DNA from 2 places in the uncultured Phyllobacterium sp. genome. Region 1 is predicted to be linked to the other one. Evidence: riboswitches for the same ligand, from Rfam matches in the RefSeq annotation. Region 1 holds a riboswitch; the other holds the start of a gene.
What was found. A riboswitch is a leader RNA that binds a small molecule or an ion and turns the genes downstream of it on or off. The one in region 1 is predicted to bind S-adenosylmethionine.
Positions count from the first base shown of each region.

Region 2: another riboswitch for S-adenosylmethionine. It lies ahead of metA (homoserine O-succinyltransferase); the one in region 1 lies ahead of RDL77_RS02435 (O-succinylhomoserine sulfhydrylase).

Region 1 covers NZ_CABSQF010000003.1:756-15,223, forward strand. Annotated here, with positions in the region: gene RDL77_RS02430 (2'-deoxycytidine 5'-triphosphate deaminase) at 1-982, opposite strand, end outside; SAM riboswitch at 1,066-1,145, shown strand; gene RDL77_RS02435 (O-succinylhomoserine sulfhydrylase) at 1,208-2,395, shown strand; gene apaG (Co2+/Mg2+ efflux protein ApaG) at 2,564-2,956, shown strand; gene RDL77_RS02445 (hypothetical protein) at 3,036-3,344, shown strand; gene RDL77_RS02450 (alkylphosphonate utilization protein) at 3,375-3,587, opposite strand; gene RDL77_RS02455 (Hsp33 family molecular chaperone) at 3,612-4,613, opposite strand; gene argF (ornithine carbamoyltransferase) at 4,615-5,553, opposite strand; gene RDL77_RS02465 (aspartate aminotransferase family protein) at 5,563-6,768, opposite strand; gene RDL77_RS02470 (GcrA family cell cycle regulator) at 7,252-7,779, shown strand; gene phoR (phosphate regulon sensor histidine kinase PhoR) at 7,834-9,111, opposite strand; gene ppk2 (polyphosphate kinase 2) at 9,274-10,116, shown strand; gene RDL77_RS02485 (glycosyltransferase) at 10,085-11,929, opposite strand; gene RDL77_RS02490 (transporter substrate-binding domain-containing protein) at 12,297-13,085, shown strand; gene RDL77_RS02495 (lysine--tRNA ligase) at 13,192-14,468, shown strand, end outside.
Region 2 covers NZ_CABSQF010000059.1:30-14,497, reverse strand. Annotated here, with positions in the region: gene RDL77_RS22565 (GMC oxidoreductase) at 1-764, opposite strand, end outside; gene RDL77_RS22560 (ABC transporter ATP-binding protein) at 778-1,896, opposite strand; gene RDL77_RS22555 (carbohydrate ABC transporter permease) at 1,901-2,782, opposite strand; gene RDL77_RS22550 (carbohydrate ABC transporter permease) at 2,779-3,657, opposite strand; gene RDL77_RS22545 (ABC transporter substrate-binding protein) at 3,752-4,999, opposite strand; gene RDL77_RS22540 (aldehyde dehydrogenase family protein) at 5,107-6,615, opposite strand; gene RDL77_RS22535 (enoyl-CoA hydratase/isomerase family protein) at 6,615-7,394, opposite strand; gene RDL77_RS22530 (acyl CoA:acetate/3-ketoacid CoA transferase) at 7,387-8,988, opposite strand; gene RDL77_RS22525 (Gfo/Idh/MocA family protein) at 9,006-10,007, opposite strand; gene RDL77_RS22520 (LacI family DNA-binding transcriptional regulator) at 10,004-11,047, opposite strand; gene RDL77_RS22515 (dihydrodipicolinate synthase family protein) at 11,299-12,462, shown strand; gene RDL77_RS22510 (glutathione S-transferase family protein) at 12,550-13,167, shown strand; SAM riboswitch at 13,261-13,338, shown strand; gene metA (homoserine O-succinyltransferase) at 13,370-14,293, shown strand.

The DNA.
Region 1 (14,468 bases):
CGACGATCTGGCCATGCTCGAGAATGAACGGCACCTCGTGGCTGCGCACTTCAAGTACCGCGCGGCTGCCGGTTCCGCCTGCGGCGGTGTGCCCGAAACCCGGATCGAAGAACCCGGCATAGTGCACGCGGAATTCGCCGACCAGCGGATCGAACGGCGTCATCTCCGCCGCATAAAGCGGAGGAACATGCACGGCTTCACGCGACACGAGAATGTAGAATTCATCGGGATCGAGCACCAGTTCGCGTGCGCCGCGATCATGGATCGGCTCCCAGAAATCGAAGAGGTCATGCGCCCCGCGCTTGTCGACATCCACCACGCCCGTGTGGTGCTTGCCGCGATAACCGACGAGGCCGTTGGCATCGCCGGTCAGATCGATGGACAAGGCAATGCCGCCGCCCGATATGTTAGGCGTGTCCGACGCCACGAGCGTCTCGCTTGCATGCAGTGCGGTCAGTTCCGTCTCGTCGAGCTGTGCCCGCCCGGTGCGGAAGCGTATCTGCGAGAGACGCGATCCTGCCCGCGCGACAATCGGGAAGGTACGCGGGCTGACTTCGAGATAGATGGGGCCATTATATCCCGCCGGCACCTTGTCGAATTCCTGTGCCCCGTCAACAATGACGCGAGTGAAAATATCAAGACGCCCGGTCGAACTCTTGGGATTGGCCGATGCCGAAACCCCGGCGGGCAGCGCCAGGCTTTCCAGCAGCGGGACGATATAGACACAGCCGGTTTCCAGCACGGCACCGTGACTGAGGTCGATCTCGTGCAGCTTGAGTTTTTCCAGCTTGTTGATGACGGGGGTTCCGGGCCCCGGCATGAAACTGGCGCGCACGCGATAGGCTTTCGTGCCCAGGCGCAGGTCCAGGCTGGCAGGCTGGATCTGATCAGCGTCGAAATCACGCTCGGTTTTCAGTGCACCGGCCTGATGCAATGCCCTGATGCCGCTATCTGCCAGAATGCCCGCTTCACGTATACTCATATCGACCGCCGAAACCTCATATAATTTCCCAAAAGCTTTAGCGTCTCACCCGATTGACGCAAGCCGCCAAGAGGATTAAAGCAATTTTATCCCGTGGTGATTTGGCCGGCCGGCTTGCAGCCACGTTAAACAATTTGCTAAAAGAGGCCCGGTCTCGTCCGGCCTTTTTGCGATTCCCGCAAGGCCGGTTTTTTATTGGCCAGATTCTGGCAGATTGAGAAGACGATGACCACAACCCGTAAGCTGCGCCCCGCGACACAACTCGTTCATGCCGGAACCTTGCGCTCCGGTTTCGGTGAAACATCGGAAGCCCTCTTCCTCACCCAGGGCTTTGTCTATGACACGGCGGAAGCTGCCGAATCCCGCTTCAAAGGCGAAGAACCCGGCTTCATCTATTCACGCTACGCCAATCCGACAACCGACATGTTCGAAAAGCGCATGTGCGCGCTTGAGGGCGCGGAAGATGCGCGCGCAACGGCTTCGGGAATGGCTGCGGTTGCGGCGGCAATCCTGTGTCAGGTCAAGGCCGGAGACCACGTTCTGGCAGCGCGCGCCCTGTTCGGCTCGTGCCGCTACATCATCGAGACGCTCCTGCCGAAATATGGCGTGGACTTCACCCTGATCGACGGCTCCAAGGCCGAGAACTGGGAAAAGGCCATCCGCCCGAACACCAAGGCGCTGTTCCTGGAAAGCCCGACCAACCCAACACTCGAGATCGTCGATATTGCCGCGGTGGCCAAGGTCGCCAATTCCGTCGGCGCCAAACTGATCGTCGACAATGTGTTTGCGACCCCGCTGTTCCAGAAGCCGCTGGAACTTGGCGCCCACATCGTCGTCTATTCGGCCACCAAGCACATTGAAGGCCAGGGACGCTGTCTTGGCGGCGTCATCCTTTCCGACAAGAAGTGGATTGACGAAAACCTCCACGAATATTTCCGCCACACCGGCCCGGGCCTCAGCCCCTTCAATTCCTGGATCATGTTGAAGGGTCTTGAAACCCTGCCTGTCCGCGTCCGCCAGCAAACCGAAAGTGCGGCGAAAATTGCCGACTTCCTCGCGGACCATCCAGCAGTTTCCAGGGTTATTTACCCCGGCCGTGCGGATCACCCGCAGGCGGACATCATCGCCAAACAGATGACCGGTGGTTCCACGCTCGTGGCCTTTGAACTCAAGGACGGCAAGAAGGCGGCCTTTGATTGCGAGAACGGACTGGAAGTGGTGCGAATTTCCAACAATCTTGGAGATTCGAAGAGTCTCATCACACACCCCGCGACAACCACGCACAAAAACCTTACAGATGAAGCGCGTGCAGAACTTGGCATTTCGGACGGGCTGTTGCGCCTGTCGGTTGGCCTGGAAGATGCCGACGATCTGATCGAGGATTTCGATGCTGCCCTCAAGGCAGCCAAGTAAGATAGAACCAATCCCGCACTGAAACCAATTTCAGTGCGGGAACGGTATATTTAAGTATAAACGTTGCAGAATGTTGGCTATTCACATTAAATTTAATCATCTTTATGTATTGTAATGGTTGACGAGACGGCCACGACCCGCAATATCATTGATAAGACAAGGTTTATCATGTATCGCGCAGTCACTCAGAATATTGAAGTAATCGTAGAGCCATTCTATCTGGAGGAGCAGTCCAATCCGGAAGAAAACAGATATGTCTGGGGATACCGGATTACAATCGCCAATGAATCCGACGGCACCGTCCGGCTTCGGGCACGCTATTGGAAAATCACCGATGGGAACGGCCAGATCGAAGAGATTCGCGGCCCGGGTGTCATCGGTGAACAGCCGGTGCTCAATCCCGGAGACTCGTTCCAGTATTCCTCAGGCTGCCCGCTGACAACGACATCCGGTGTGATGGTTGGCCGTTATTCCATGGAAAGCGAAACCGGAAACTTGTTCGATATCGAGATACCGGCTTTTTCGCTTGATTTGCCGGATCAATTGCGGACATTGAATTAATTCTCGACCGGACTGTTGCCTTTGCAGAGCGCAATCGTTGCAAGCGCCATTTTGATCACATGCATGAGTACACGCCCTGATGACCAGCCAAACTGAAATGCCGTACCTGAAGGCGCTTGCCTGCTCCGTCGTTACCTTTGCCATTGGTGTCGGCGCACTTTTTATGGGCTATGCCCTGCCAAGCATTCAGGCCGGCAAGGCCGGCATGCCGGAACTTCTGGCGCTGGCGCTTGTGCCGGGCCTTGTCGTCGGCCTCTTCGCCAAACGTTCGGCGAAGCCGTGGCCGTTGTGGCTGATCATCGGTGCGTTCCTGATTGTCCTGGTTGCCGTCACCGCTGCCCACGAGGCGCTGGTATCCTGGCGGATCGCCAACGGGCTGCTGAAATAACAATTCACGTGCAGCGCTTGTGACGTCGCATTACGCCTTCTTGACGAATTCCGTTTTCAGAACCAGGCCTTTGACCTGTTTGGTGTTGCACTCGACTTCACCCTCGCGGCCGTTCAGGCGGATATTCTTGACGAGCGTGCCCCGCTTGATCGTCTCTGACGTTCCCTTGACTTTCAGATCCTTGATCAAGGTGACGGAATCGCCGTCCTGAAGCTCATTTCCGTTGCTGTCGCGTACGTCCACAGGGGGCAATCCTCGTTTGGATGATCAGTTTTTTGGCAGGAATTCCGCGGGGTCAAACTCGTAATGGGTCGAGCAGAACTCGCAGGTCACGCTGATCTTGCCATCTTCGATGCTGTCCGTGATCTCTTCGGCGGTAAATCCGGAAAGGACGCCTGCAATCTTGTCACGCGAGCAGGAACAATCGTCGTTCACCGGCACGGCGTCGAATACGCGGACGCCGCGTTCATGGAACAGGCGGTACAACAGCCGTTCGGCACCCACCTGCGGATCGGTCAGTTCCGAACTCTCGATGGTCGCAACCAGAGCCTTTACTTCAGCCCAATCATCGTCCTCTTCAATATCGTCCTCATCCTCGTCGGTATCCGGCGCATCGCCCGCAGGCAGATCACGCTGGCGGATGCGCAACTCGGATTCCGGCAGGAACTGCACGATCAGCCCTCCGGCGCGCCATTGCTCGACGGGTTTGCCATCCTCGCCGCGTTCTATGAGCTTGGCGACGGACAGGCGGATATCGGTCGGAATCTGCTCCGACTGGCGGAAATAGGTCTTGGCTATTTCCTCCAGGTTGGAACCGTCGAGTGCAACGATGCCTTGATAGCGCTGGGTGTACTCGCCCTGATCAACCGTCAGCGCCAGCGTTCCCGTCCCCATCAACTGCTCCGGCGAAAGCCGGTGCGCGGCGATCGCCTCGGCCAGCCGGTCTTCGTCATAGCGGGCATAGGCGCGCACCGAATTCGGCGTGCGGAAATCAACCACCAGCATGTCGACAGGCCCATCGGACTGCGACTGGAAAATGAACTTGCCGTCGAATTTCAGTGACGTTCCCAAGAGCACGGTCAGGACAATCGCTTCGGCCAAGAGCTTTGCAACCGGCTCCGGGTAGTCGTGCCGGCTGAGAATATCGTCCAGTGCCGCACCCAATTGCACGGCGCGGCCGCGGGCATCGAGTGTCTCGACTTGAAACGGCACAACCGCATCATCCCCGGCGAAGACGTATTCGTCGGAGCGCTTGGTGATGTCAGGCATATCAGACACGCGGGCGACCTCCTTCGAGACACCAGGCTAGAATGGCTTTTTGTGCATGCAACCGGTTTTCGGCTTCATCGAAAACGACCGAGTGCGGCCCGTCAATAACGGAATCCGTTACTTCTTCGCCGCGATGGGCAGGCAGGCAGTGCATGAACAGGGCATCGGGATGCGCGTGCTTTATCAGGGCATCATTGACCTGATAGGGCATGAACACATTGTGACCGCGCGCACGGCCTTCCTGTCCCATCGAAACCCATGTATCGGTGACGATGCAGTCAACGCCCTCGACAGCCGCGATAGGATCGGACGTCAGCTTGACATTGCCGCCGGCGCTCTTGGCCCAGGCGAGATATTTGCTCTCGGGCTCGCTGCCTTCCGGCGTGGCAATATTCAGGTTGAAATCAAAGCGCGCAGCCGCTTCGACGAGCGAATGCAGCACATTGTTGCCATCGCCTGTCCAGGCAAACGTCTTACCCCTGACCGGACCGCGATGCTCTTCGAACGTCATGATATCGGCCATGATCTGGCATGGATGCGTGTCGTCCGTCAGGGCATTGATGACGGGAACCGTGGCGTTCTCAGCCATTTCGATCAGCCGGTCATGGGTCGTCGTGCGCATCATGATGATATCGACGTAGCGCGAAAGCACCTTTGCCGTATCCGCAATGGTCTCGCTGCGGCCGAGCTGCATTTCGGAACCGGTGAGCATGATGGTTTCGCCGCCCAGCTGGCGCATGCCGACATCGAAGGACACACGGGTCCGCGTCGAAGGCTTGTCGAAAATCATCGCAAGCACCTTGCCTGCAAAGGGCTTCTCGATATTGCCTGCCTTGAGGCGGTTCTTGCGCGCGCGCGCATCATCAAGAATGGAACGCAACACACCGGAAGAAAGCGCCGAGATATCCGTGAAGTGACGGAGGTCCTGCTTGATTGTCATGACAGTTCCCTACGCACTCTTCTGCCGGGCCGTGACCGACAGACGTTCGGCAGCGGCTTCAATCCGGGAAAGGGCCTCACGGGCCTCTTCTTCGGTCACGACCAAAGGCGGCAGCAACCGAATGACGTTGTCGCCGGCACCAACGGTGAGCAGGTGTTCGTCACGCAGGGCCTGAACGAGCGCTGTATTGGGAACAACACTCTTGATGCCCATCAACAGGCCGCGGCCGCGTACTTCCGCAATGACCTCGGGATAGCGATCGGAGATCGAGGCAAGGCCCTGCTTCATGAAGAGGGCGACCTGCTGCACATGCTCGAAAAAGCCGTCGGCGAGAATGACATCAAGTACGGCATTGCCGACGGCCATGGCGAGCGGATTGCCGCCATAGGTCGTGCCATGCACGCCGGCTGTCATGCCCTTGGCTGCCTCGACCGTTGCGAGACAGGCGCCAAGCGGGAAACCGCCGCCGATGCCCTTGGCGACAGCCATGATATCGGGCGTGATACCCGACCACTCATAGGCAAAGAACTTGCCCGTGCGTCCGACACCCGACTGAACTTCATCGAGGATCAGCAGCAGGCCGTTCTCGTCGCAAATCTTGCGCAGACGGCGCAAATCCTCATCCGGCACGGGACGCACACCGCCCTCGCCCTGGATCGGTTCAATCAGGATGGCAGCGGTCTGGGGACCAATGGCCGCCTTCAATGCCTTCTCGTCACCAAAGGGCACCTGATCGAAGCCCGAGACTTTGGGGCCGAAGCCTTCGAGATACTTTTCCTGGCCGCCGGCAGCGATCGTCGCCAGCGTCCGGCCATGGAACGCGCCTTCGAACGTGATGATATGAAACCGTTCCGGGTGACCGTTGACATAGTGATAGCGCCGCGCGGTCTTGATCGCGCATTCCAGCGCTTCCGCCCCGGAATTGGTGAAAAACACCTTGTCGGCAAACGTGTTGTCCACGAGACGCTGACCAAGACGCCTTTGCCCCGGAATTTCATAAATATTGGACAGATGCCAGAGCTTGTCAGCCTGGGTCTTCAGGGTTTCGACGAGATGCGGATGCGAATAACCCAGCGAATTGACGGCAATGCCGGCAGCGAAATCCAGATAGCGTTCACCGCTCTCGGTCGTCAGCCAAACACCGTCTCCTCGCTCAAAGCGCAGATCCGCACGAGCAAAAGTGTCGTATAGCGGTTGCGCGTTTGCGTCCGTCATGTCGTTTCGGGCCTCCAATACCCTGTTTTGATCTGCTGTTTGCTAAGAAGAAACCGGCAGCGATGAAATCAAAAAGCCGCCCACAAGGGCGGCCTGACGCTGGTAATATCATCATTCAATCCGCAATTGTCAAATGAACACTTCAAAAACATAGCCGCGACAGTGCGTCCGCGCGAGGCGGTCTTTCCATAAGGTTTTCAAATCTGTAGCCAAGCGACCATACGGAAAGCGACATGATCTGCAAGAAATGTCATTTATGCCGCGTTTTCTCGCGCAAGTTGGGGAAAACCCAAAAAAGCAAGCCGCTTCCCACGCCCGACTCTTGTCACAGAGTCATCGCATATTGTAGCTTGAGAAACGGAATAGCTAGATTTCGTGCGGCGGACCTCGTCACCTGGATAGATATAGTATCTGCAATCTGGAGCAATCCAGATGTGAGGGAAGGATTCAGCCTAGAGTCCGCACAATACGGAGCCAAGGAAGATGAACTGGACAGATGAGCGCGTAGAACAGCTGAAGAAGCTTTGGGCCGAAGGTCTGAGCGCAAGCCAGATCGCAGCACAGCTGGGTGGCGTCAGCCGCAATGCGGTCATCGGCAAGGTGCACCGCCTGAAACTGTCAGGCCGCGGCAAGACCACATCGACCCAGACACGCAGCAAGAAAGTCAACACGACCGCTTCAGCCGGACATCGCAGCAGCGTCAGCACGTCGGCGCAGATGACGAGCCGTGTTGTGACCAAGAGCGTTGGCGCAACAGCGCTGCAGCAGGAATATTTCGTCGACACGGTTACGCAGACCGTGATGAAGCCCTCGACGGATGTCGTGGTGCCGATCTCGCGGCGTCTCGAACTGGTGCAGCTCAGCGAGCGCACCTGCAAGTGGCCGATGGGCGATCCGTTGCAGCCTGATTTTCACTTCTGCGGAAATGATGTCGGCGAAGGCGGCCCGTACTGCACCTATCATGCCCGCCTGGCCTATCAGCCGGCGTCCGATCGCCGCCGCGCTCGGTAATCTGCAAGGCACATAGATAGGGAAAGGCGCCGTCAGGCGCCTTTTTTATTGGCGTCAAGCCTTGGCTTTCTGCGGACCGAAGGCAACCGTGAACGATGAGCCCTCGCCAACGCGGGAGCGAACCACAAGCCGGGCCCGGTGCCGCGTAAGGATGTGCTTGACGATTGCCAGACCGAGACCCGTGCCTTTCTGGGCCCGGCTGGTCTCGATATTGACGCGATAAAAGCGCTCGGTCAGCCGCGGTATATGTTCTTCCGGTATGCCAGGGCCAAAATCCTGAATAGTGGCTTTGATCCCCTCGCCATTGTTTTTGAGCTCGACAACCACCTTCTTGCCGGACTGGCCGTATTTGCAGGCGTTCTCCAGAAGATTCTGGAAAACCTGCGTCAGTTCATCCCGATCGCCGAGGACCATGACCGGCCCGGGATCGATATGGCGTTCGATTTCAATGTCGAGGTGCGTGGCGAGCGGGCGGAGAGTGTCCACCACATGATTGAGAACGATCGTCAGGTCCACCTGGTCCTTCACCGCGATATGGGCCTTCATTTCGATGCGCGACAGGGACAGAAGATCATCGATGAGCCGTGCCATGCGCTCAGCCTGCTTCTGCATGATCTCCAGAAAATTGTCGCGGGCAACGGCGTCGTTGCGCGCGGGACCGCGCAGCGTTTCAATGAAACCGCTGAGTGACGCCAGTGGCGTGCGCAATTCATGGCTGGCATTGGCGATGAAGTCCGAGCGCATGCGCTCCAGACGATGCGCCTCGGTCAGATCGCGGAATGACAGGAGATACTGGCGGTCGGAACCGCCCTGGTCCAGACGCAGCACTGTGGCGCGATACCAGCGTTCAACCGGGACACGCTCGGAATAATCAATCGATCCGGCCTGCGCATCCGACATGACCGACTGGACCAGCGTCTGCATCTCCGGTGCGCGGAAATGCAGGAGCAGCGTACCGCCGCGCGCCAGAGGCCCGAAAGCGCCGTTGGCCGCCGGATTGACATAAAGAATTGTCCCTTCGTGATCAAAGATGATCAGGGGATCGGGCAATTGCGCCGCAAGCTGCTGACCGGACAGGCGGAAGATCGCCGGATCGCTGACCGGCTGTGCACGGGTGGTGTCGTCGCTGCGCGGGATGCTTGCCGACAAGGCGACCACGCCCAGGAGCAGAAGCATCAGAATGGCAAAGCTCAGCCACCAGGACACGCCGGAATTCAGAACGAGAGCGGTGAGAAAGGCAGCGGCACCAAGAATATAGCGCGCGCGAATGATCCGCTGCATCGCCCTTTGCCGCAAACCGCGGCTTTCCTGCCCTGAACCGAATATGCTCATGCGTTCAACTCCCTGCCCTGCCATGCTTGTCATCGACACTGGACGCCACAACGCTGTCCCAATAACATGGCTTCATGTCAATTGAGGGAGACTGTCTTGGCCAAAAATTCGAAAGAGAAATCCGACCAGCCGCATGTCGGTAAGACAACGCTTAAACTCAGGATCGATGGGAAGAAGCGGAGTTTCGATATCGACGATGCCAAACTGCCGGACTGGATTGACGACGGCGCCCTTGCGTCCGGTGACTTTCCCTACACGGATAAAATGAACAGGGCCGAATACGAAAAAACACTCGAACAGCTGCAGATTGAACTGGTCAAAATGCAGAGCTGGCTGCAGGAAACCGGCGGCCGCGTGATAACCGTCTTCGAAGGGCGCGATGCAGCCGGCAAGGGCGGAACGATCTTTACCTTGCGCCAGTACATGAACCCACGCAATGCGCGCAACGTTGCCCTGCCCAAGCCCACGGAAACCGAAGGCGGGCAATGGTACTATCAGCGCTACGTCTCGCATTTTCCGACGAGGGGCGAATTCGTCACGTTTGACCGCTCCTGGTACAATCGCGGTGGTGTCGAACCCGTCATGGGTTTCTGTACGCCGGAACAGCATGAATCGTTCCTCGAGGAAACACCCGGCTTCGAACGCATGATCGTTGCCGACGGTATCTTCTTCTTCAAGTTCTGGCTCAATATCGGCCAGATCATGCAGTTGAAACGTTTTCACGATCGACGCCACAGCCCGTTGAAGAACTGGAAGTTCTCGCCGATGGATATTGCCGGTGCCGAAAAATGGGATGACTACACCAACGCCCGGAACGAAATGATGGCCCGGACCCATACGGCCCATGCGCCGTGGACCGTGGTGCGCTCCAATGACAAGCGCCGCGCCCGCATCGCCGTTATCCGCCGGGTTTTGCTGAGCTTGCCCTACAAGGGCCGGGATGTCGGGGTGATCGGCAATGAAGACGCTCTGATCATTGGTTCCGGTCCGGGGTTTCTTGAGTAGATTGTGCGGGCCGATGCGGCGTTTTCTCCCATAGGAAAGGCCGCGTGTTCAACTGCCCCAAAGCACGCCATGCCGCCAGGGACATGAGCAACCAGTAGAGCGGTATCCATGGCAGGATCCTGCCGGGCATTCCCTTGCCCGCCAGCGCGCGCTGCCCCAGCCGGTGGAACGAGAGATACCCCATCACGATATTGATGAGATCGATGCAGAGAATATCCCGATGCAGGGCAAAGACATCGCTTCCGGAAAGCCAGCACAAGGTGACCGAGAGCATAAACAGCAGCGTGACGGGATAAAGCAGGGATGAAACGATCATCCCCACCGCCAGAAGGTGATAGACGACGAAGCGCAGAATGCCCAACTGGACGAGAAGGGTAAACGGCTGGCGCATCTGCACAAGCCACGTCTGCATCCAGCCCTTGAACCAGCGCGTTCGCTGGCGAAACCAGATGCCGATTTCAGTTGGCGCATCTTCGATCGTCGCGCGTTCGATCATATCCGTCCGATACCCCAGACGCGCCAAACGGGTTCCGAGTTCCGCGTCCTCCGTGACGTTGTGCGGATCCCACCCTCCGATGGCGGTCAGGCAATCGGAACGAAAATGATTGGAGCTGCCGCCAAGGGGCAAGACCAGCCCGCGATGCGCGAGCCACGGCAGGAAGCTCTGGAAGTGCGCCGCATATTCGAAGGCGAACAGACGCGCGACCAGACTTTCATGGGCATTGGCGACCGTCAACGGAGCCTGGAGGCAGCCGAGTTTTTCATCGGCGCGCTGGAAGCGTTGAAAGGCTTCCAGCAACTGGTCTGGGTGGGGGCGATCCTCTGCATCGTAGACCACGACAAACGCTCCCTTCGACAGCAGGAGCCCGTAATTGAGCGCCTTTGGCTTCGTCCGCGGGCCATATCCGGATACGGAAATGATATCGAAGGACTGAGGCAGCCCCTGGCGCCTCAATGCGGCGAGTGTCGCCGCGTCATCCCCTTCGCAGAGGAAGAGAACCTGAAGCTTTGAACGCGGCCAGTTCAACGCCAGTATGGCTCTGACGAGCTGCGGAACAATGTCTGCTTCCTGATACAGTGCAATCATAACCGTGTAGATCGGAAGCTCTGCAGGATTTATTGCCAGCAGGGGTAACGGATTGTCGCCACGCGCATTTTTGCATGCCACGAGGCGCAGCAGGACACAGGCAAGAAAGAACAGCGAGAGGATGACATGCGCACCCTTCCAGCTCAGTTGCTGCTTCTCAAAGGCGCCCAGCAGCAGACAGCTTGCCAATATGCCGATCAGGATGCCTTGCTGGCCTGTCAGGACAGTTTTGGCCGAGTATTCGCAGCGGGAGTCTTCGATCATTCTTGCGGCTCTATCGGCGAGCAGATGCTGATGCCCGGCCCTGAGAAGCTCGCGCACCCCTGAGGGCGTGGTCACGCTCAAGCGGCCAGCCAGCTCCTTGCGGCTCGACAGATGGCGTTTGACTACGGCAATGTCGGCGATTGTCGGCGCAATATAGGTCAATGCATTGCTGTCGTGGTTGAGTGTCGTCGCAATGCGCGCGTGCGGCAGAATGGTGATATCCGGGCCCGATCGCAGAAAAATGCCGGTTGTTTGCGGTGCCGCTTCAAAAGCCAGTCCCGTTATGTCGGCGATACATTGGCCGATCAGCGCATCTTTGCCGCGAACGCTGGCGTAGAGTTCCTCGATAAAGGACGTGTTGCCGGCAATGGAATCCCTGAAGGCCCGTACGATCAGGATTTTTGCCAATCCGGCGCGGTGGAGACGCGCGGCCAGAGCCACTTCGATGTCTCGATGCAGCATCTTCCCTCTACCGAGAGCCTGATCTTTGAATATTATCGATCGTCAAGGCGCGTGTTTTCTGTAGAGGGAACGCCAACAGCATGAACTCAACTCACAATTCATAATTGAAAATAAAATTCGGAACAATTTATAGCGTTATAAGCGAAGAATAATATTGTTACGTCTCTTTATACCAATGGCAATTCTTCATAAGTCGAAGAACGGCACCTATTGCAGCCCATCACTCCGTGCAGCGGCACAGGACGGCCATCAAACCTGTCATGTCAGGATCACCCATGCTACTCTTCGGGCAAATCACATGGGCATCTCAAATCGAATGCATATCCGCACAATCGTTTTTTGCACGGCAGTTTTCCTTGGGGCGGGATTGTCACAATTCAGTGCAGCATCGGATTTCCCGCACTATTGGGATGGCCGGGAACATGTTGCCAAGCCAAATCTTTCGACGGTCGAGCGCATCCGGTTTGTGACCACGGTGGATTACCCTCCGTTCAATTTCATCGACGCCAGCGGACGGATATCCGGTTTCAACATCGATCTGGTGCGGGCCATTTGCAGCGAATTGAATGTGACCGCGATTTGCCAGATCGAAGCGCGTCCGTGGAATGAACTTCAGCAGACCGTGGAAAACGGCGAAGCCGAGGCCATTATCGCCGGATTGAAGCCGACGACACAATTGCGTGAAAAGTTTGCATTCACCGCCCCCTACATGCGGCTGCCTGCCCGTTTCGTCACCCTGAAGGAAACGACGCTGGAGGAACCTCTGGCAGACAAGCTCGAGAAGAAAGTGGTTGGCGTCGTGGACGGGTCGGTGCATCAGGCGATTTTCGCCGATTACTTCCCCGGGGACAGATGGGTCGGCTACCCCACACGCGCCCTGATGCTGAAGGATTTGCGTGACAAGAAAATCGATGCGGTTTTTGGAGACGGATCCGACCTGTCGTTCTGGATCGGCAGCCCGGAAGCGCAGAATTGCTGCACATTTTCCGGCGGGCCTTATATCGCACCACAGTTTCTGGGCGACGGCATGATGATTGCCGCAACCGCGAAGAACACAGATCTCGTCGATGCCTTCAATTTTGCATTGAAATCCATGGAGGAAAAGGGCACGACCTCCGAACTCTATCTACGGTACTTCCCCGTCGATTTTTATTGAAACCGCATGCAAAAGCCTTGTGAGACGCCGTGGCAATTGACGCGGCGAAGCTGCCGCCATAGTGTCCGCGCGCTTCACCACATGGCAGGAAAACAGGAAACCAAGAATGACTTCGCGCCCCAACACCCAAATCGAACTGACCCCCGAGCTGATCGCGGCGGCAGCAGAGGCCAAAGCATGGCCCTTCGAAGAGGCGCAGAAGATCATCAAACGCTATGAAAAGTCCGGCTATCCCGACTCGATCCTGTTCGAGACAGGATACGGCCCGTCCGGCCTGCCGCATATCGGCACGTTCGGCGAAGTCGCGCGCACGTCGATGGTCCGCCACGCCTTTCGTGTCCTGACGAAGGACAGCGTCAAGACAAAGATCCTTTGCTTCTCGGACGACATGGACGGATTGCGCAAGGTTCCGGACAATGTGCCGAACCGGGAGATGATGGCTTCGCATCTGGGCAAGCCGCTCAGCCGCATTCCCGACCCGTTCTCCAACGAGTATCCATCGTTTGGTGCGGCCAACAATGCGCGGCTGCGGGCGTTTCTCGACCGTTTCGGTTTCGACTACGAATTTGCCTCGGCAACGGACTATTACGCTTCCGGCCGGTTCGATGAAACATTGCTCAAGATGCTCGCGGTCTATGACGATGTCATGAACATCATCCTGCCCACCCTAGGTGAGGAACGCCGGGCAACCTATTCGCCTTTCCTGCCCATCAGCCCGCGCACCGGCGTTGTCCTGCAGGTCCCGATGATCGCCCGCAATGTGCAGAAGGGCACCATCACCTATGAGGACCCCGATACCGGCGAACACATCGAAACGGAAGTGACCGGCGGCAAGGTCAAGTGCCAGTGGAAGGCCGACTGGGCCATGCGCTGGACCGCCCTTGGCGTTGACTACGAGATGGCCGGCAAGGATCTCATCGACTCCGTGACCCTGTCGTCCAAGATCTGCCGCGCCATTGGCGGCCGGGCGCCCGAAGGCTTCAATTACGAGCTCTTCCTCGATGACAAGGGGCAAAAAATTTCCAAGTCGAAGGGCAACGGCCTGACCATCGATGACTGGTTGACCTACGCGCCGACCGAAAGTCTGGCACTTTACATGTTCCAGAAGCCGAAGACGGCGAAGAAGCTGTATTTCGACGTGATCCCGAAGGCCGTGGACGAGTATTTCACCTTCCTGTCCGCCTATCAGCGGCAGGAATGGAAGGAGCGCCTCGGCAATCCGGTCTGGCATCAGCATTACGGCAATCCGCCCGTGCTCGACATGCCGGTGCCCTTTGCCATGCTGCTCAACCTCGTCAGCGCGTCGAATGCCGAAAATGCCGATGTTCTCTGGGGGTTCATCTCCCGCTATGCGCCCGGCGTGACGCAGGAAAACAACCCGAA
Region 2 (14,468 bases), on a different contig from region 1:
CCATCCCTGACGTAATGCACGGCGGCAATCGATTTTCCGTCTGCAGCTGTCTCGAGCCGCGTGACGCGCGAATTGGTCTGCAGGCGGATATTGCCATGCTTCAATGCCTGGGCAAGGGCAGTGGTCTCCGCATCCATCTTGCCGTTGAAGCTGTTGGGGTGTGCATCCCAGGGCGTCCTGCCGTGGGACATCCATGTATCGATATCGACGCCGAGCGGCAGGGAAAACGGATGGACACCGGCAACACGCAGCCGCCTGCGCAGGATACCGATGGGTTCCTCGTCCGGCACGGGGGGAAAGCCGTAGGGCGTCGAATGATGCGGTTCCGTCGGGTCTTCGCCTTGGCTTCCGCGCACCTCATAGAGCGCCTCCGCCTTGCCGTACCACGGCTCCAGCTCGTCATAGGCAAACGGCCAGGCGGGTGAGACCCCCTCGAGATGCCGCATCTCGGCAAAGTCCTCGGCCCGGTAACGCGTCAGCACCGCGCCATAGAACTTCGAATTGCCGCCGACATTGTAGTAATTGCCGGGATTGAACGCCTTGCCGTCCGCATCGTACCAGCTTTCATCCGGGCGGAAGAAACCCTTCTGGAAGATCGCGCGCGGATCGCGGTTCTCCGGACGGTCGGGCAAATGACCACCCGCCTCCAGGATCAGGATGTCTGCTCCCGATCCCGCCAGACCGGCGGCAATAGTCGACCCGCCAATCCCCGAACCGATGATGACAATATCGGGGGATTGGCTTCGTTGCGACGCGGCGTTCATGACATCGTGATCGTCAGGCGCCGATACGCAGCTGCGATTGCGGATCGAAGAACACGGCCTTGTCGAGATTGAACGCCAGCTGTGTCTTCTGCCCCGGCAGGATCTGGGCGTCGGCACGCAGGCGCGCCACCACTTCCTTGCTGCCAAGCCTGGTCACGGCGAAGGTATCGGACCCCGCTGGTTCGACCACGTCGATCAGGCACTCGCCTTCCACCAGCGAACTCGCATTGCGGTCTGCCCCATCGGGATCGGTCAGGGCTTCCGGACGGATGCCGAAAATCACATCCTTGCCGGAATGGCCCACCAGCGCGCTGTTGGTCTTCTTGATCGGCAACCGCAACGGCGAGGAATCGGGCCGGTCGAGCACGACGCTCAAATCCGAAGCACCGCCCTCGATTTTCGCCTTGAGCAGGTTCATGGCCGGCGAGCCCATGAAGTCGGCGACAAACAGGTTGGTCGGATTGTTGTAGATTTCCGCCGGGGTGCCGAATTGCTGCAGGATGCCGTCCTTGAGCACGGCGATCTTGGTGGCCAGCGTCATCGCCTCGATCTGGTCGTGCGTCACATAGACGATCGTGGTTTTCATCCGCTGGTGCAGGCGCTTGATCTCGGTGCGCATGTCGACGCGCAGCTTGGCATCGAGATTGGACAGCGGCTCATCGAACAGGAACACCTGCGGGTTGCGCACGAGCGCCCGGCCCATGGCAACGCGCTGGCGCTGGCCGCCGGACAGCTGGCTCGGCTTGCGGTCGAGCAGATGGCCGATCTGCAGCATGTCGGCAACCTGCTTGATGGCCTTCTCACGCTCGTCTTTCGGCACGCCGCGGATTTCCATGCCGAAGGCGATGTTTCCGCCAACGGTCATGTTCGGATAAAGCGCATAGGACTGGAACACCATGGCGATATCGCGCTTGGACGGGTGCAGGCCGCTGATCGATTTGCCCTTGATCGAAATGTCGCCGGAACTGATCGGTTCGAGCCCGGCAATGGTGTTGAGCAGGGTGGACTTGCCGCAGCCGGAAGGGCCGACGAGGACGAGAAAGCCACCCTCGTCGATCTCGATATTGATGTCCTTCAGGATCGGGACATTGCCATAGGATTTATGCAGGTTCTTGATCTGGAGAAATGACATTGGGTTATCCCTTCACGGCGCCGGACATAAGTCCACGGACGAAGTAGCGCCCGGAAACGATGTAGACGATAAGAGTTGGCAGTGCGGCGAGGATCGCGCCGGCGAAATGCACGTTGTATTCCTTCACGCCCGTCGACGAGTTCACCAGGTTGTTGAGCGCGACCGTCATCGGCGTGCTGCTGAACCCCGAGAACGAGGCGCCGAACAGGAAGTCGTTCCAGATGTTGGTGAACTGCCAGATGACGGACACCACGATGATCGGACCCGACGACGGCAGCAGGATGCGCCAGAAAATCTGGAAGAAGCTGGCGCCGTCGATCTGCGCAGCGCGGACCAGCTCCGTCGGGAATGCTTCGTAGTAGTTGCGGAAATACAGCGTGGTGAAACCGAGACCGTAGATCACGTGCACGAAAATCAGGCCCTGAATGGTGCCGGCCATTCCGAGAGCGCCGAGAACCCGCGCCATCGGTATGAGGACGATCTGGAACGGAATGAAGCAGCCGAGCAGCAGCATGCCGAACATGACGTTCGAGCCGCGGAACCGCCACTTCGTCAGCACATAGCCGTTCAGCGCGCCCAGCACCGTTGAAATCGCCACGGCCGGGATGACCATGATGATCGAGTTGATGAAGTAAGGCTTCAAACCTGTCGGCTGCACGCCGATCTGGGCCGTGGACCAGGCCGCAAGCCAGGGCTCGATGGTCCATTCATGCGGCGGCGACAGCATGCCACCCTGACGGATTTCATCAAGGGTCTTCAGCGAATTCACCACCATGACGTAGAGCGGCAAAAGGTAGTAAAAGGCGAAGACCAGCAGGGCGATATAGATAAGGACGCGGGTCATCTTGCCGCTGGAGATGGCATTGTCCGGACTCGGAGCGCTCATTTGCTGCCTCCCCTGACTTCAGAATAGAGATAGGGAATGATGATCGCGAAAATGGTGATCAGCATGATGATGGCCGAGGACGCGCCGATGCCCATGGAATTGCGTGTAAACGTATAGGAATACATGAAGGTCGCAGGCAGTTCGGTTGCCTGTCCGGGGCCGCCGCCGGTCAGCGCGATCACCAGGTCATACGCCTTGATGGCGAGATGGGCGAGCACGACAAAGGCCGACAGGAAAACCGGACGCATCAGCGGAATGATGATGCGGCGATAGATCATGGCCGTCGAGGCGCCGTCGATCTGTGCCGCCTTGATAATCTCGTTGTCGACGCCGCGCAGTCCGGCAAGGAACATGGCCATGACGAAGCCGGAGGACTGCCAGACGGCGGCGATCACCACCGTATAGATCGCCATCTTGGAATCCTTGATCCAGTTGAAGGCGAAACTGGTCCAGCCCCACTGGTGCATGGTGTTCTCAAGGCCGATGCCGGGATCGAGGAACCATTTCCAGGCAACACCGGTCACGATGAACGACAGCGCCATAGGATAGAGGTAGATCGGCCGCAGGAAACCTTCGATGCGGATCTTCTGATCCAGCAGGATGGCAAGGCCAAGCCCGATGACGGTGCAGATGATGATATAGAGCGAGGCAAAAATACCCAGATTGGTGATGGCTCGCCACCAATGCGGCAAAGCCCACAATTTGCGGTAATTCTCCAGTCCGACAAAACCAAAGGACGGCAGCATCTTGCTGTCGGTGAACGACAGGACGCCCGTATAGATGATAAAGCCATAGACGAAGATCAGGACAATCAGAAAACTCGGCCCCAACACCAGTTTGGGTATCAAGTCCTGTATGCGGCTGCGGGTATCCATAGCCTCACCCCTTCAACTCTTAAGTTCTGGTCATTGCCGTGCATGTTCACGGGAACCTGTCCGGGGCTTTGCGCCCCGGACAGAAGGAGCGCGCTTACTTGGCAGCGTCCACGGCGGAAACGAGTTCCTTGACCGCTGCGTCTGATGTCAGGTCACCGTTGAATTCGCGGGTAACCACGTCATAGATCGCATTCTTGATGGCGGCCGGAACCGCATAGCCATGGGCCATGGAACCGTAGAGCGTGCCGGCCTTGTTGGCTTCAGCAAGATCCTTGATCGCCTTCTTGCCGCAGGCATCGAAGGCTGCATCGGACACATCGGTACGTGCCGGAGCTGAACCCTTCACGACATTGAAAGCGGACTGGAAGGTCGGGCTCTCGATGGACGATGCCATGACGAGCTGCGACTTGTGCTCAGCATCGCTCTTCTTGAAGAACAGGAACTGATCAGAGTTGAACGTGACCGAACCCTGGGTGCCCGGGAAGCGCATGCAAACGAAGTCCTTGCCTGGCTCCTTCTTGGCCTTGACGAACTCGCCCTTGGCCCAATCGCCCATGAACTGCACGCCGGCCTTGCCTTCGATAACCATGGTGGAGGCAAGGTTCCAGTCGCGACCGGAGAAGTTGTTATCCACATAGGAGCGCAGCTTGGTCATGCGGTCAAACGCTTCCTTCATCTTCGCGCCGCCCAAAGCCTTGGGATCGAGATCGATGAAAGCCGCCTTGTAGAAGTCATTGCCGAGCGACAGCACGACCGCGTCGAAAATCGTCGCGTCCTGCCATGGCTGACCGCCGTGGGCGATCGGTGTGATGCCCTGCTTCTTGAAGTTGTCGAGAAGGGCAATCAGTTCGTCCCAATTCTTGGGTTCCTTGCCGCCAGCCTTGTCGAGTGCAGCCTTGTTGATCCACATCCAGTTGGTGGAGTGGACGTTGACCGGTGCGGCGATCCAGTGACCGTCATATTTGGAGAAGTTCTGCAGCGCGCCGGGAATAACGTCGGCCCACTTTTCCTTCGATGCGACATCGTCAAGGTTGGCAAGAACGCCCTGCTTGGCCCAGTCGGTGATGTCGAAGCCCAAGGCCTGCACGGCTGTCGGAGGGTTGCCGCCGGTGACGCGGGCGCGCAGAACGGTCATGGCTTCCGTACCGCCACCACCGGCAACAGGCATGTCGGACCAGGTGATGCCCTTCTTTTCCAGATCCTTCTTCAGGACTTCCAGCGCTGTCGCCTCACCGCCGGATGTCCACCAATGCAGGACTTCGACGTTTTCGGCAGCGCGGGCCATCGTGGCCGTGCCGAGCAGCATGGCTGCCGCAGCAACCGTATTCATCAACTTATTCATTTCATTCCTCCCAAGGAAAAAAAGATAAAATTCCCACTACCCTAGACCTCAGTTATCCCTCAGCCTGCCTCATTCATACAATAAGCCGAATGGCGAATACAATCGATTTAATTCGACGCCCAAAGTAATGTCCTCCGCCCCATGTGCATGTTCAGGGTCTTGGTCTCGGTGTAGTCCTCGACCGCATGACGGCCCAGTTCACGACCAAGGCCAGACTGGCGATAACCGCCGAACGGCAGCTCCGCTGCACCATCCATGAACGTGTTCATCCAGATGGTCCCGGCACGTACCCGGCGGCCTACCGTCAGGCACGTATCGAAATCGCGGCTCCATACGCCTGCCGACAGGCCGTAGTCGATGGAATTGGCAATCCGGATGGCGTCTTCCATCGTTTCGAATGTTAGCACGGAAAGCACAGGACCAAACACTTCTTCACGCGCGACGGCCATATCCGGCTGCACCGCCGAAAGAATGGTCGGGCTCATATACTGCCCAAGGCCGAGACCCAGCGGCGTCCCGCCATGGGAACCGGCAGCGCCCGCCGATGCGGCATTGCGCACATAGGTGTCGATCTTGGCCAGATGTTCCGGTGTAATGATCGCGCCGACCTTGGTCTGCGGATCAAGCGGATCGCCAACCCGGACCTTGGCCGACAGCGCGGCAACACGCTGCGTGACCTCATCGGCAATATCCCGATGAACGATCAGGCGTGAACCGGCATTGCAGCATTCACCGGCATTGAAATAGGCGCCGAACACCGCCGCATCGATGAAATCATCGAGATTGGCATCGGGGAAAACGATCTGCGGATTCTTGCCGCCAAGTTCCAGCGAGACCTTTTTCAGCGTCTGGGCGGCATTGGCCATCGTCAGCTTGCCGACAAGGGTCGAGCCTGTGAACGAGACCATATCGACATCCGGATGGGTGGTCATCGGTGCGCCGACCTCGGCGCCCGTGCCGGCAAGGATGTTGACGACACCGGCGGGAACACCGGCTTCCATGAGGATTTCACCGAGAACGAGCGTCGATCCCGAGGTCAGTTCGGACGGCTTGACGACGGCCGTGCAGCCGGCGGCCAGGGCAAAGGGCAGTTTCTGGCTGACGATGAGGAAGGGGAAATTCCACGGCGTGATGATGGAGATGACACCGATCGCCTCACGCAGGACCACACCCAGCGTGCCGTCGCCCAGCGTGTTGTAGCTTTCACCATGCAGATCGCGGCCGAGCGCGGCGGCATAGCGCCAGATATCGACCGCGCCGCCCAGCTCGCCCTTGGCCTGCGAAATTGGTTTGCCGGATTCGATGCAGTCGAGATAGGCAAGTTCGTCGGAACGTGCGGCAATCAGATCAGCCGCCTTGAGCAGGATATTCGAGCGTTCGGCACCGGTCATGCGCGACCACGGGCCGTTGTCGAAAGCATTGCGGGCAGCACGGATGGCGCGCTCCGCATCGGCTTTCGTACCCGCCTGATAGCGCGAGACCACGACACCATGGCCGGGGCTCTTGCGCTCGATCACGCCGCCCTCTGCACCATCGGTCCATTTGCCGTCGATCAGCATCCGGAATTCGCGCACCTTGAAATTGTCGAGCGCTTGTGGCCGCATCAGAACCGTCATTACCATTCTCCCTTGAACACGGGCTCACGCTTTTCGGCGAAGGCCGAAACACCTTCTTTCAGGTCCGCTGTTTTGGCGACGAGGATCGAGCCGAGGGCTTCGACCGCCGTGCCATTGTCTTCGCCGTTAGCCGACGCAATCATCAGTTTCGCCACTTCCACCGCAGCCGGTCCGCGCCTGGCGATCCGCTCCGCATAGGCCTGGGCCGCGGTGACGGCGGCACCGGTTTCCACCACATGGTCGACGATCCCGAGCGTGGCGGCTTCGGTCGCGCTGAAGATTTCACCGCCCAGCGCCATGCGGCGGACAGCCTGTGCCCCGAACCGGCGGACAAGCCGCTGCGTTCCCGACCAGCCCGGCACCATGCCGAGGCCCGTCTCCGGCAGACCGATGCGGATATGCGTCTCGGCAATGCGAATATCGGCAGCAGCGGCAAGTTCGAGCCCGCCGCCCAGCGCATGGCCGTTGAGCGCGGCAATCAATGGCACGCGCAACGTCGCCAGACGCTCGAACACGCGATGCCCGAAACGAACCCAGGCGTGACCGAATTCGTTCGGCGTCATCGCCGCCCAGGCCTTGATGTCGCCGCCTGCGGAAAAGGCTTTGCCGGCGCCGGTCAGGATGGCGACGCGAATATCGGCATTGGCCTCCAATTCGTCGCACGCGGCCGAAAGTTCCTTCAGCATGGCAATATCGAAAGCGTTGAGTTTTTCCGGGCGCGACACGGTGATGGTTGCGACAGGCCCGTTGAAGTCAACCGTGATGCGGGGCTCAGCCATGGAGCGTCCTTTCCGGTTTCTGCGGCAGCTTCAAGCCGAAAGGCCCTTCGGCAAAGAGCTCTGCCGCCATCAGTTTCAGATCGCCGGCAACGATGAGCGGGAATTCCGACTGATCGAGAATCTGGGTCTGGAGATCGACACCCGGTGCAATCTCGGTAAGCACGATGCCTTCCGGGCGCAGGACCATGACGCAGCGCTCGGTGACATAGGTAATGTCCTGCCCCTGCTCCACGGCACGGCGGCCGGAAAAGGTGACGTGCTCGACTTCGTTGACCAGTTTCTTCAGCTTGCCTTCCTTCTCGATGACCAGCCTGCCATCGGCCACATGCACCTTCGCACCGGCATTGAACATGCCGGAGAAGACGATCTTGCGGGCCCGCGCGGTGATATCGACGAAACCGCCGGCACCGGCCGTCACATGCGGGCGGAAGCTGAGCTTGGACACGTTGACCGAGCCGGATTTGTCGATCTCGAGGAAGGACAACAGCGAGGCATCAAAACCCGCGCCCTGGAAATAGGTGAACTGGTGCGGCGACGGCACGAAGGCTTCGGCGTTGGAGGCGCAGCCAAAGGCAAAATCGAGAAGCGGGATACCGCCGACCGGCCCCTGCTCGATCACCCATGTCACAGCCCCATGCAGGCCCTCTTCGAGCAGGATGCGCGGGACATTGGCGGAGATGCCAAAACCGAGATTGACGGCGCTGCCTGCCTCAAGCTCCGTCGCGACACGGCGGGCAATCACCTTCTGGATGTTGAAATCCGGCAGGGCGAAATCGTCGAGCGGATGGAAGATTTCACCTGAGATGGCCGGGTCGTAGACGGTCTGCGTTGTCTGTTTCTGGTCGGGGTCGACGACGACATAGTCAACGAGAATGCCGGGAACGCGCACATCATGCGGCTTGAGCGAACCGCTCTTGGTGATGCGCTTGACCTGCGCAATGACGATGCCGCCATTGTTGCGCACGGCCAAAGCCTGATCGAAGCCGCCGAGGTATGCGCCCTCATGCTCATAGGTCAGATTACCGCGCTCATCGGCCGTGGTGGCGCGGATGATGGCGACCTGCGGGATAACGGGTTTGAAGAACAGCCACTCTTCGCCCTCAAACTCGATCTTGCGGACCACCGGCTCGCGGGCGGCCGAAGCATTCATGGCGCAGCCCTGGCGGTCCGGGTCGACGAATGTATCGAGCCCGACCTTGGTCAGAACGCCCGGACGCTTGGCCGCCGCCTCGCGGTGCATGTCGAACAGGATGCCGGAGGGAATATTGTAGGCAGCCACCTCGTCATTGCCGATCATCTGCCAGATCAGCGGCGGTTCGGCGGTCGATGGCCCGGAAGGGTAGGAGCCGCCGAGAATGCGCTTGAGCAGCCCCTTCTTGGCGATGTAATCGATGCCTTTGATGCCGCTCATGTCACCCGCCGCAATGGGATGCAGCGTGGTCAGATCGCGCGGATGGCCCGTGGCATCGAAACGCGCGCCGATGGCTTTCAGCATCAGATCGGGGCAGCCAAGGCCGCTCGACGACGAGACCGAAACGATCGCTGCGTCGGGGATGAGGCCTGCCGCCTCTTCAGGGGTTATGTGCTTGCTCATGCCTGGTGTCGTTCTCTTCAAAGACCTGGATTGATTGTCTGCGCGGTGCCGGTGCGGGCGGCCTCGGTGACCGCAAGACCGGCGGCAAGCGACCAGACACCGTCTTCACCCGTTGCCGGCGGCTGCCCCTTGCCGAGGATGGCGGCATGGAATTTGGCAATGCCGGTTTCGTAGAGGTTCCGGTGGTCGAGCTTGAGCTCGGTTTCACCCTCGGCATTGCGCAGGGTGACGGTGCCGACCGGCTTCTGCGTCATGACATTGCGGCCGACCAGCGAGCCTTCGGAGCCGTGCACCTCGAAGCCGGTTTCGGCATATTTCGTGGTGAAACCATCATGGAACTGGGCAATCAGGCCCGACTTGAAGCGCAGCACGCCCATGACGCCATCGGCAAGGCCTGCCTTGCCAAGGCCGCCGATCTGGCTGGCAGCAACCGCCTCGACGGGATCGTCGCCCAGCACATAGCGCAGTGTATCCGTGTCATGCACGGTGATATCCAGAATGACGCCGCCGCCGGCTTCCGGCTTGTCAAGCCGCCAGCCCTGCAGGTGCGGCGGCAGATAGACCGCATGGAAGACCCGGGCGGCGAGCGGCGTGCCGATGCTGCCGGCAGCAATGGCATCGCGCATGGCTGTGTGGCTCGCGGCATTGCGCAGATGATGATTGGTGCCAAGCACCACACCGGCCACACGGCAGGCGTCAACCATGGCCCGCGCATCCGCAAGGCTCATGGCCAGCGGCTTTTCGCACAGCACATGCTTTCCCGCAGCTGCGGCCGCGAGCACCTGATCCCTGTGCAGTTCATTGGTGGTCGAGATGTAGACCGCATCGACATCCTGATCGCCGACCAGCGCATCGAGGGATGTAACGGATTTGGCAATGCCGTGATCGGCAGCATATTTCCGGCCACGCTCGGCACTGGTGCTCATGACGGAAACGATCTCGCCGCCTTCGGCACGGATCGCATCGATCACCCATTCATGCGCAATCGTGCTTGCTCCGATCAATCCCCACCGCGTCATGCCATTTCCTCCAGATGATTGTTCCTGACCGGCGCACCGCAGCTTTGCCGCACCACAAGGCGCACGGATGTCACCAGCGATTCCTGTTCATTGCCGCCGGCATTGATCTGCTTGAGCAGGAGCTGGGCCGCGCGCTGGCCCATGCCCTGCGGGTCGACCGAAACGGTTGTCAGCGCCGGGACGGCGGTCTTGGCCTCGATCACGTCGTCGAAACCGATCACGCCAAAACCCTTGCCGGGCTCGATGCCGACGGCCCGCAAACCATCGCAGACACCGAAGGCCACCGCATCATTGAGGCACAGCGCCGCCGTTGCCCGATCGGGATGGAGCATCATGCGCTCCACAGCGGCAACACCACCGGCGCGGGACGGCGCCGAATGGATGATCAGCGCCTCATCGACGGCAATGTCCGCTTCCTGCAGGGCATCGCGATAACCGCGCAACCGCTCGGCAAAAACCGCGGTATCGAGAAAGCCGCCCATGAAGCCGATGCGCGTGTGGCCAAGGGCAACCAGATGACGCACGGCGGCCTTCGCGCCGGTATAATTGTCGGAAAGCAAGGTGGAGACCTTGGCCCCCGGCAGATTGCGCACCACGACCACCACCGGAATACCGCTGTCGATCAACGGCTTGATATCCGCCGCCTCGGTGCCACGCGCCGGTGACAGGATCATCCCGGCAATGCCGTTTTCCCGCATGGACGCAATAACTTCGCGCTGGCGGTCGACACTCTCGCCACTATGGGCGAGGAACTGCACGTAGCCCGCCGACTGAACGACCATATCCATGCCGACGGCGAGTTCGGCGAAGAAGCTGTTGGTGAGGTCATTGACCACGATGCCGACGATTTTCGAGCGCGCCTGGCGCAGGTTGGCCGCACCGCGATTATAGACATAGCCGAGATCGGCGATGACACTGTTGACCTTCTCACGGGTCTTTTCATTGACCAGCGGACTGCCCTGCAGAACCAGGGACACGGTGGATTTCGACACGCCGGCGGCATGCGCAATATCCACAACGGTTGTCCGGCTTCGGCTCACGGTCTTCCTCCCAGTCAGACGATGGATATAATTGGAACGTTCCAAATATGTCAAGCAGGAAAAATCAAGGACTATCAGGATACATCGTCAGGACAGCACAGGAAACCATGATTTACGGTGACTTTTTGCTCATTTTAGCTCGCTCAGCTGGCGGCTGTTTATTTTTGGCTACGCAAAGGCTCGGATTTTTTCCTCTTGTTTTTTGGAACGTTCCAAATTACAAAGCCCTTCATACGACCGGGAGCGATATGATGAGCCTAGTTCTGAACCTGCCCGCCGCCGATGGCACACTTTCAGCCCACCGCCTTTCCGGCGAGCCGACAGCGCGGCCGGATGCTCCGCCATCCTTCAGCCGTATCGCCTACGCGGCCGCCCATGTGGTGTCAGATCCGCTTCGGGACAGCGCTCCCTGGGGTTCGCCCGCCATCAACTGGGATGCCACCATGGCCTTTCGCCATCATCTCTGGTCACTCGGGTTCAAGATCGCCGAAGCCATGGACACGGCCCAGCGCGGCATGGGGCTGGATTGGGCAGGCGCGCAGGAACTGATCCGCCGCTCGCTCGCCGAGGCGCGCAGCGTGCCGGGGGCCGACCTTGCCTGCGGTGCGGGGACCGACCAACTGGCCCCGGAAGACACCCGCAGCCTCGCAGACGTGATCGCCGCCTATGAAACGCAGATCGGCTTTGTCGAGGCTGAGGGCGGCCGGGCCGTGATGATGGCCAGCCGGGCGCTCGCCAAAGTGGCAAAATCCCCGGATGACTACCGGGCCGTCTACGGCGAAATCCTGCGCCAGACGCGCAACAAGGTCGTCCTGCACTGGCTCGGTGACATGTTCGATCCGCAACTCGCCGGCTACTGGGGCTCCCATGCCTTCGACGACGCATTGGAAACCGTGCTTGCCATCATCAATGACAACAGGGACAAGGTCGAAGGCATCAAGATCTCGCTGCTCGACAACACCAGGGAAATTGCCCTGCGCAACCGGCTGCCCGAGGGTGTCCTGTGCTTTACCGGCGATGATTTCAACTATGCCGAACTGATCGAGGGCGACGGCGCCCGGTACAGCCACGCCTTGCTCGGCATTTTCGATGCGGTCGCGCCGCAGGCCTCGAAGGCACTGGCGCTGCTGGCAAAGGGCGAGACGACGGCCTTCCGCGCGGTGATCGAACCCACCGTGCCGCTGTCCCGCAAAATCTTCGAAGCCCCGACACAGTATTACAAGGCGGGAGTGGTTTTCCTGGCCTGGCTCAATGGTCACCAGAGCCATTTCACCATGCCCGCCGGCATGCAGTCGGCGCGCGGTATCGTTCACTATGCCGATATTTTCCGGCTGGCCGATCAGGCCAATGTTCTCGACAGGCCGGAACTTGCCACAAGCCGCATGAAGAGCCTGCTTCAGCTATACGGTCTCTGATATCCGGCTTCTGCTGGAGTCCTCTTGATCCCGCGGGCCTGCCGGGCGATTGTCCGTGCCGACTCGCTCCATCATCCGGGATTCCCCATGAAGCTGCTTTACCAGACACACTCGCCCTACGCCCGCAAGATACTGGTCGCCATTCACGAAATCGGTCTGGCGGACAGGGTCGAGGTCATCCACCACGAAACCAGCCCAACCCGGCGCAATGAGGCAGTCTATGCGCTCAACCCGCTGGGAAAGGTTCCGGTGCTGATCGGCGAGGATGGCTTTGCGCTGTTCGATTCGGTTGCCATAGCGGACTATCTCAGTACGCTTCCCGGTGGCTCCGCCCTCATCCCGTCAGACGGGAAAGCACGCTGGGAAACACTGCGCCTGCAGGCGGCGGCGCAGGGCATTGCCGATTCCGGCATCGTGGTGCGCTGGGAAACCGAGCGGCGGCCGGAGCCTTTGCGCTGGCCGACCATGCGCGATGCCCAGTTGCAGAAAATCATCGCGGCCTGCGATTTCGCCGAGAAGGAAGCATCCCTCGAGGGCCTGCCGCGCATCGGCGAGATCGCCCTGGCGACAACGCTCGACTGGATCGCGTTTCGCAACGTCTATCCGTTTGCCGAGGGACGCCCGCGCCTTGCCGCGTGGTATGCCGGCTATTGCCGGCGGCCATCGATGCAGGCGACCGCTTTTTCCGGTGAAACGCACGATTGAGGCGGCAGTGAAACACTGTCGCATCTGGCCCATGCGGCGAGCGACAGCCCGCCGCATTTGAATCCGATAGCTATTTGCACAAGCATCCAGTATTGAAGAACCCGTGGTGATTTGGCCGGCCGGCTTGCAGCCACGTTAAAAAACTCGCTAAAGGGCCGCGTGCGGACCGGAAGCGATCTATCGGCTTTTTTTGGTGACCGTGATGCCTATCAAGATTCCTGATAAACTGCCCGCCTTCGATACTTTGGTAAGCGAGGGCGTACGCGTGATGACGGAAGCCGTGGCTATCCGTCAGGATATCCGCCCGCTCCAGATCGGGCTGCTGAACCTGATGCCCAACAAGATCAAGACAGAATTGCAGATCGCGCGCCTGCTTGGCGCTTCGCCGCTGCAGATCGAACTTTCGCTGGTGACCGTCGGCAGCTACAAGCCGAAGAATACGCCCGAAGACCATCTCAGCGCCTTTTATCAGACGTGGGAAAAGGCGCAGCACCGCACGTTCGACGGTTTCATCATTACCGGAACCCCCGTCGAGACAATCCCGTTCGAGGATGTCAGCTACTGGCCGGAAATGCGCGATATCCTGGAGTGGACGCAAACCAACGTCCATTCCACCATGAACGTCTGCTGGGGGGCGATGGCGGCGCTTCATCATTTCCACGGCGTGCCGAAGCATGCGCTTGGCGAAAAAGCATTCGGTGTCTACAGCCAGAGAATCCTGAAAACAGCGTCGCCCTATCTCAACGGTTTTTCCGACGATTTCGCCATTCCGATATCACGCTGGGCCGAAGTGCGGCCGGCGGACATTCTTGCGCGGCCGGAACTGAGGCTGCTGGCACATTCGGAGGAGAAGGGAGCCTGCATTGTCGAAGATCCGCGGTATCGCCGCCTTTATGTGCTCGACCATCTCGAATATGATTCCGGTTCGCTGGCCGATGAGTATTTCCGCGATATTCAGGCCGGGATACCGATCAACCTGCCGTTCAACTATTTCCCCGATGACGACACATCAAGGCCGCCGCCCAATCGCTGGCGCTCGCATGCGCATTTGCTCCTGTCCAACTGGATAAACGAAATTTATCAAACGACACCCTTTGATATCGGTTCAATCGGAAAATCCCGATAAACGAAGGCCGGGCCAGCACGGCCGCCCGCCCTTCACCGCTGGATAGGGCAGCGTGGAGCCTATTGCGGCACGGTATCCGATCGGCGCTGGACGGTTTTGGCCATGAAGGTTTCGAGGGCGTCGGCCTGGGCGTCGGTCACATGCAGGCCGACCTTGGTGCGCCGCCACAGGACAT